3 regions of the Bradyrhizobium sp. 2TAF36 genome follow, and region 2 is predicted to be linked to each of the others. Evidence: predicted binding sites of a transcription regulator. Region 2 holds the regulator's gene; each other region holds the start of a gene.
The links. The regulator LexA, encoded in region 2, represses DNA repair genes until DNA is damaged. The targets are predictions, from matches to a motif close to TGTTCNNNNTGTGTTCNG.
Positions count from the first base shown of each region.

Region 1: AB4Z51_RS12400 (ImuA family protein) is a predicted target of LexA. The motif match lies at 1,240-1,257, and genes of this name have one in related genera.
Region 3: AB4Z51_RS09205 (single-stranded DNA-binding protein) is a predicted target of LexA. The motif match lies at 714-731, and genes of this name have one in related genera.

Region 1 is NZ_JBFRFR010000018.1:16,306-18,569, forward strand. It holds gene AB4Z51_RS12395 (Y-family DNA polymerase) at 1-489, opposite strand, end outside; gene AB4Z51_RS12400 (ImuA family protein) at 392-1,174, opposite strand; gene AB4Z51_RS12405 (putative DNA modification/repair radical SAM protein) at 1,338-2,264, shown strand, end outside.
Region 2 is NZ_JBFRFR010000054.1:52,372-54,635, forward strand. It holds gene AB4Z51_RS28575 (molybdopterin molybdotransferase MoeA) at 1-444, shown strand, start outside; gene lexA (transcriptional repressor LexA) at 621-1,322, shown strand; gene AB4Z51_RS28585 (Cys-every-fifth RiPP peptide CefA) at 1,511-1,735, opposite strand; gene AB4Z51_RS28590 (hypothetical protein) at 2,028-2,264, shown strand, end outside.
Region 3 is NZ_JBFRFR010000012.1:96,454-98,717, reverse strand. It holds gene AB4Z51_RS09210 (outer membrane protein) at 1-434, opposite strand, end outside; gene AB4Z51_RS09205 (single-stranded DNA-binding protein) at 885-1,388, shown strand; gene AB4Z51_RS09200 (DUF2306 domain-containing protein) at 1,580-1,978, shown strand; gene gyrA (DNA gyrase subunit A) at 2,147-2,264, shown strand, end outside.

The DNA.
Region 1 (2,264 bases), on a different contig from region 2:
CTGCCGCGTCAGCGTGCGCGCACAGACCGAGGTGCCGGCGATCGCCGCGCTGACGGCAAAACCCTGACGGGCGAGCGCGCGGACGAAGGTCTGCAACAACGCAGCCTCGCCGCCGAACAGATGCGCGCAGCCGGTGATGTCCAGAAACAGCCCGTACGGCGGATCGAGCGCCACCAGCGGCGTGAAGCGGTCGCACCAGTCGGCGACGTCGCTGAGCGTCTTCGCATCGGCCACGACATCGGCGTCGAACACTTTCAAGTCCGGACACATCGCCCGTGCATTGGCCAGGGGCTGGCCGATGTGCAAGCCGAGGCGCTCGGCGGCTTCGTCCAGCGCATGGATCACCAGCGCATTGTTGTCCTTGATGACAACGATGCTCGGATCATTGGTCTTACCCAGCGCGCCGAAGAACCGCTGAATCCGATCGATGGGCAGGCGCGGCAGCCACAGGCTGAGGATACGTCGACGGTTCAGAGAACTGGCACTCATCACATTTCCATTCCATGATCCACCGGCCGCACGGGCCATGACGATTGCGCAAGAGTTCGGCATCGAAGCGCGGCGCGCCCCAGGAGCTCCATGCCGGGCCCGGCGGCGAATGCGCCGCGCGCAACATCCACCGCGTCTCCGCGGTCGAGGGCAGCGGCTGCGCGGCCATCCGCAACATCAGGCCGGTGACACCGGAGCCTTGCGCGGCCAGTGTCAGCTTGCGGCTCGCCACGAGATCGAACTGCCGCGTCTCACCCCAGAGCTCGAGCACAACGGCGCCAAGCGCGTCGCAGGCGAGCGCATCGGCCGAGGTCCGCAACGCGCTCTCGACATCGGCGGCGCGCACCATCACCACGCGGCGCGGATCGAGACCGATCTCGGCAAGCCCGCTCATCGACAGCGCGCCGGTCTCGAGTTCCGAAAAATCCTGCCGCACCCACAGCAGCGGCCGGCGCCGCGAGACACGCCCCGCAAGCCCCATGACAAAACCCGTCGCGGCGGTTCCCTGCCGGCCCTCGCAAAACACCTCGTGGATCACCGCGCGCGCGAGCCCGCCCTTCAGCGCGCTGTCGACCTCGTCGTGGCCGAGCGCGACGCGATCGTGCTGATGCACGACCTCCGCCGTCTCGATGCGCTCGATCTGGCCGCGCAAGGTCGCAAGCGCGTTCATCCGTGCGCCGCTCATATACGCCGCTCCTTCAGAGGTGATTGCCGAGGTTCTCAAAAATAAGAACCTACGGCTGGCTCATTTGTTCATGATATGTTCTAATATAAAGCTAACAGCGGCCGGGGAGTCAATCGAATTGGTGCTCATCCGGATTCGTAAGCTGAATCAAAGGGATTCCACGATGGACGTACAACGCAAGCTGGAGATTCTGGCTGATGCCGCCAAATACGACGCGTCGTGCGCCTCCAGCGGCACCGAGAAGCGGGATTCCAGCGATGGCAAGGGCATGGGCTCGACCGCGCCGGGCATGGGCATCTGCCATTCCTACGCGCCGGACGGACGCTGCATCTCGCTGCTCAAAGTGCTCCTGACCAACGCCTGCAATTACGACTGCCTTTATTGCGTCAACCGCGCCTCCTCCAACGTGCCGCGTGCCCGCTTCACCATCGACGAAGTGGTCAAGCTCACGCTCGACTTCTACCGGCGCAATTACATCGAGGGCCTGTTTCTCTCCTCCGGCATCATCCGCAGCCCCGACTACACCATGGAGCAGGTGGTCAGCGTCGCGCGCAAACTGCGCGAGGAGCATCACTTCCGCGGCTACATCCATCTCAAGACCATTCCCGAGGCCGACGACGCGCTGATCGCGGAAGCCGGCAAATATGCAGATCGCCTCTCCATCAACATCGAGATGCCTGAGGAGACGAGCCTGCAGCAATACGCACCGGAAAAGGATGTGCGCGCGATCCGCCGCACCATGGGCCGGCTGCGGCTGAAGCTCGACGAGGCCGAGGAAAACCGCAGCACAAAGACGAAGGCCAGGCCGCAGCGCTTCGCGCCCGCCGGACAGAGCACACAGATGATCGTCGGCGCCGACGCGGCCTCTGATCACACCATCCTGCACACCAGCTCCAATCTCTATGGCTCCTACCGGCTGCGGCGCGTCTATTACTCCGCCTTCAGCCCGATCCCCGATGCCAGCCGCGCTTTGCCTCTGGTACAGCCGCCGCTGCTGCGCGAGCACCGGCTTTACCAGGCCGACTGGCTGATGCGGTTCTACGGTTTCGACGTTGCGGAGATCGTTGACGACAGCGCGATGCTGCCGCTC
Region 2 (2,264 bases):
CTGGTCCAGCAGGCGCTGAGGGACGAAGGTATCTCGATGGCGTTCTGGAAGATAGCGATGCGGCCGGGCAAGCCGATGATGAACGGGCGGCTCGGCGCGATGCGCGTGATCGGCCTGCCCGGCAATCCCGTGTCATCCTACGTTTGCGGCTTCCTGTTCATGGTGCCGTTGATTCGCGCGCTTTCGGGCCGTTCGATGATTCATCACCGCCGCGAACGCGCGGTGCTCGGCCGCGATGTCGGCGCCAACGACCAGCGCGAGGATTACCTGCGCGCACGCCTCGAGCTCCGCGATGACGGCACGCTCGTCGCCCTTCCGGTCAATCACCAGGATTCCTCGCTGCTTGCGAATCTCGCTGCGGCACAGGCACTTCTCGTGCGCGCGCCATTCGCGTCGAAGGCCGAAGCCGGCACGCCTTGCGAGGTCTTGCGGCTGCCCGTCTGAGCGCTTCGTTCGCGTGCGTTCCGCGAACTTTGTCGCGTTCACGGTAAATTAAGCAGTTGCGGAACATGTATCGAACATATAGTGTCTGTTCATGATTTGTTTCGAGAATGTAGCGGCTTACTGCTGAATTCAGCGTCTCGGAATCGAACGACATCAACCGGGGGATTTTGGTCGAGATGTTAACGCGCAAACAATACGAGCTCCTGCGGTTCATCAGCGAACGGCTGAAGGAAAGCGGCGTGCCGCCCTCCTTCGATGAGATGAAGGACGCGCTCGACCTGCGCTCGAAATCGGGCATCCATCGCCTGATCACTGCGCTCGAGGAGCGCGGCTTCATCCGGCGCCTGCCCAACCGGGCCCGCGCCATCGAGGTGATCAAGCTGCCCGAGCTTCAGGCCGCTGCCGGCAGCCGCCGCGGCTTCACGCCGAGCGTCATCGAAGGCAATCTCGGCAAGGTCCGCACGACTTCGAGCCCGCCGGCGGACGAGGGCGAGCGCCCCGTCGCGGTCCCCGTGATGGGCCGCATCGCGGCCGGTACGCCGATCGAGGCCTTGCAGACCCGCAGCCACACCATCAGCGTACCGCCTGACATGCTCGGCTCGGGCGAACATTACGCGCTCGAAGTGCGCGGCGATTCCATGGTCGAGGCCGGCATTCTCGACGGCGACATGGCGCTGATCCAGCGCAACGAGAGCGCCGATACCGGCGATATCGTGGTGGCGCTGATCGACGACGAGGAGGCGACGCTCAAGCGCTTCCGCCGCCGCGGCGCCTCGATCGCGCTCGAGCCCGCCAATGCGGCCTATGAGGTCCGCATTCTGCCGCCCAACCGGGTGAAGATCCAGGGCAAGCTGATCGGGCTGTACCGGAAGTATTGATACCGGACGTGCCGGTATCGGTTATTTGGCGCCCCGCGCGCTTTCGATCGGCGGCGCCGATCCGAGATTGGAGCGGACGATTGTCCGCTTCCGCTGGATAGTCTTTCTGGTTTCGCGCAGATTATCCGGCCCCTCCTCCAGCGGTAAATCCTCGGCACGCCGCACGAAGCAGCCCTGCTTCGCGGCCTTCAGGTTCGAGGAGAAGTCATGCGCCGGATCGTTCTGAGCACAATTGCTGTGGCGCTGATCGCAGCATCAGCGTCGCAAGCCTTGGACGTACAAGCCTTGGACGTACAAGCCTTGGCCGTGCAAGCCTTGGCCGTGCAAGCCTTGGCCGTGCAAGCCTTGGCCGTGCAAGCCTTGGCCGTGCAAGCCTTGGCCGCGCAATCGCGGCCCCATGTCCGCAAGGACACCGCCGTAAGCGAGCAAGTCCGCAAGGCCCTCGACGCCGTCGACCAACCGTCGCGGCCGGGCTGGCACTATTCCGGCTGGTCGGCGCCTGCGGGGCGCTGACACGCGCCTGCAGAATGCAAAGGGGCGGGCTTTGTTCCTGGCGGATTCGGGAAAGTTAATGTGATTGCGGCCTGCGGCGGCGAGCCGTAGATTTGCCTACAACCCGGCAGAACGTTTGGTATTTCCACTCTGATAGAGGCCTGCGCCTCGATTAAGAGACGTGGGTCGCCATCCCTGCATGAGGAGCACCCGATGTGTGACTACAGCCTGCATGCCGTCGCGTCGCGTCCCGCCGAAGTCGGCGAGACGATCGTCACGACAACTTTCCGCGGCACCTCGACGCGCGGCTTTGCCTCCGCGGCCGATCCGACCGTCGCGGTCTGCCTGCTCCCGGGAACGGAGCTCGCCTTCGCCGACAACGTCCGCTACGACAATCGCTGGATCTGGACGCGCACCGTCAATTCGCGCGTCGGCAAGTTCGGCAAGATC
Region 3 (2,264 bases), on a different contig from region 2:
AGGACGTTGTTCCAGGCGTAACCGACCTGACCGGTAATCAGGCCGAACGCGTTGATCTTCGAACGATCGCGCAGGCCGCTGATCGCACTGATGTTGTCACCCGAGAAATCGGCCCAGTTGCCCTGGCCTTCGAAGCCGAACACCCAGTTGGCTGACTGCCAGCGGTAGCCGACCTGGCCGCCGACCGTGCCGCCGGTCGCGTTGTGGCAGCCTTCGCCTACGAGAACGCCACCGCCGATATCGACGTCCCAGCACTTGTGACTGGTGCCGCCGCCGCCGTTGATACCGATGTAGAAGCCGCTCCAGTCGTAGATGGTCGCGATCATCGGTGCCGGAGCCTTGGTGTAGGGACGCGCAGCGAGATCTGCCGCGCTTGCGGGAGCCGACAGCCCCAACGCGATTGCACCAATAGTACCAATCAAAATCTTATTCATTGCAGTCTCCCCCAGTTTCGGTCCGCTTCTCGAAGTCCCCGAAGCGGTTGATCAGGCGCAACGCCAATAAGAATCTAATTCCGAGCCAAGCGTAGCTTAGGCGGGAGGCGGAGTCCGTCTCCGGAATGCAACAGTCGGGCGGCATCTGAACTGCTTCTAACTTGATGAATGTTAAGCTGTTTCGCCGTCCTCAGGAATTCGGGGAAATTCCATTTGGCGCAGGCCGTCTTTGTGCAACGCGGTGTCGTCTTGCCAACGCAACAAGGTGAGGGGTGTCATAAGAACAAATCTGGAACGAGCCGGCCAGGGGTGCTATATGTGGGGATAAGTGGAGGGGTGACGGGCCGATCCGTCCGCGCAAGCGTATAGGGTCGCGTCAACAGGTTGCAGAGGACGCGGGCGCGTCCCGGGCCTTCTAAAATTCAGTGGCATTCGGAGTGGAGAGCGGCGATGGCGGGAAGCGTCAACAAGGTCATTCTGGTTGGAAATCTCGGCAAGGATCCCGAAATCCGCCGCACCCAGGACGGGCGGCCGATCGCGAATTTGAGCATCGCCACCTCGGAGACCTGGCGCGACAAGAATAGCGGCGAGCGCAAGGAAAAGACCGAGTGGCATCGCGTCGTGATCTTCAATGAAGGGCTCTGCAAGGTCGCCGAGCAGTACCTGAAGAAGGGCGCGAAGGTTTACATCGAGGGCGCGCTCCAGACCCGCAAATGGACCGACCAGAGCGGCGCCGAGAAGTACTCCACCGAGGTCGTGCTCCAGGGCTTCAACTCGACCCTGACGATGCTCGACGGCCGCGGCGGCGGTGGAGGCGGCAGCTTCGGCGACGAGCCGGGCGGCGATTTCGGCTCCTCCGGTCCCGTCAGCAGCRCGCCGCGCCGTGCCGTTGCCGCCGGCGGCGGCGGTGGTGGTGGCCGCAACAGCGACATGGACGACGATATCCCGTTCTGAGGCGGGCGGGGGCGCTTCGCCCCTGATGTCACCTTGCTCGCCTAGAACGACAGGATTCCTTACCAATTGATGGGCAAAGCTCGGTTTTTGCGTGTGCTGCCTCAGGCCTTTGACGAGGCGTGATGTGAATGATATTAACTTGATGTTAATCCTATTTACATGGGTCGGCCGTCGATCGGAGAAAGCCCTGCATGAGCGTTGCGCCGCTGCTTGAGGCCGCTCCAGCGATCCCGCTGCACGCCTTTGCCGCCATGGCCGCCTTCGTGCTCGGCCTCGTTCAGTTTGCCGCCCCCAAAGGCACGCTGCCGCACCGGACGATCGGCTGGATCTGGGTGGCGCTGATGGCGGTGGTGGCGGCCTCGTCGTTCTGGATCCATCAGATCCGCCTGGTCGGGCCGTTCAGCCCGATCCATCTCCTGTCGATCTTCACGCTGGTGATGCTACCGCTCGCGGTGTGGCGGGCGCACACCCATCGGGTCGCCGATCACCGGCGCATCATGATCATGACGTTCGTCGGCGCGCTCGTGATTGCCGGGCTGTTCACGCTGGTGCCTGGACGGATCATGCACCGGGTGATTTTCGGAGCCTAGGACGTGGTTCCATGCGGCTCATTCCGGCTTCCCTCGAGGCAGTGGTGCTGAGCTCGTAAGTCTCTGGAAAAACAGTCGGAAAAACCGCTTCCCCAGACCTCGCAAGGGTGGTTATCAGGGGGGCGATGCGCTATATGATTCCCAGATAAAATCTCACCGGATTTCCCCTTGGCTGACGACGACAACAAGCCCGGCGACCAGCCGGCGCAACCCTCGGACATTCGTCCCGTTTCCATCTACGAGGAGATGAAGAAGTCCTACCTCGATTACGCGATGAGCGTGATCG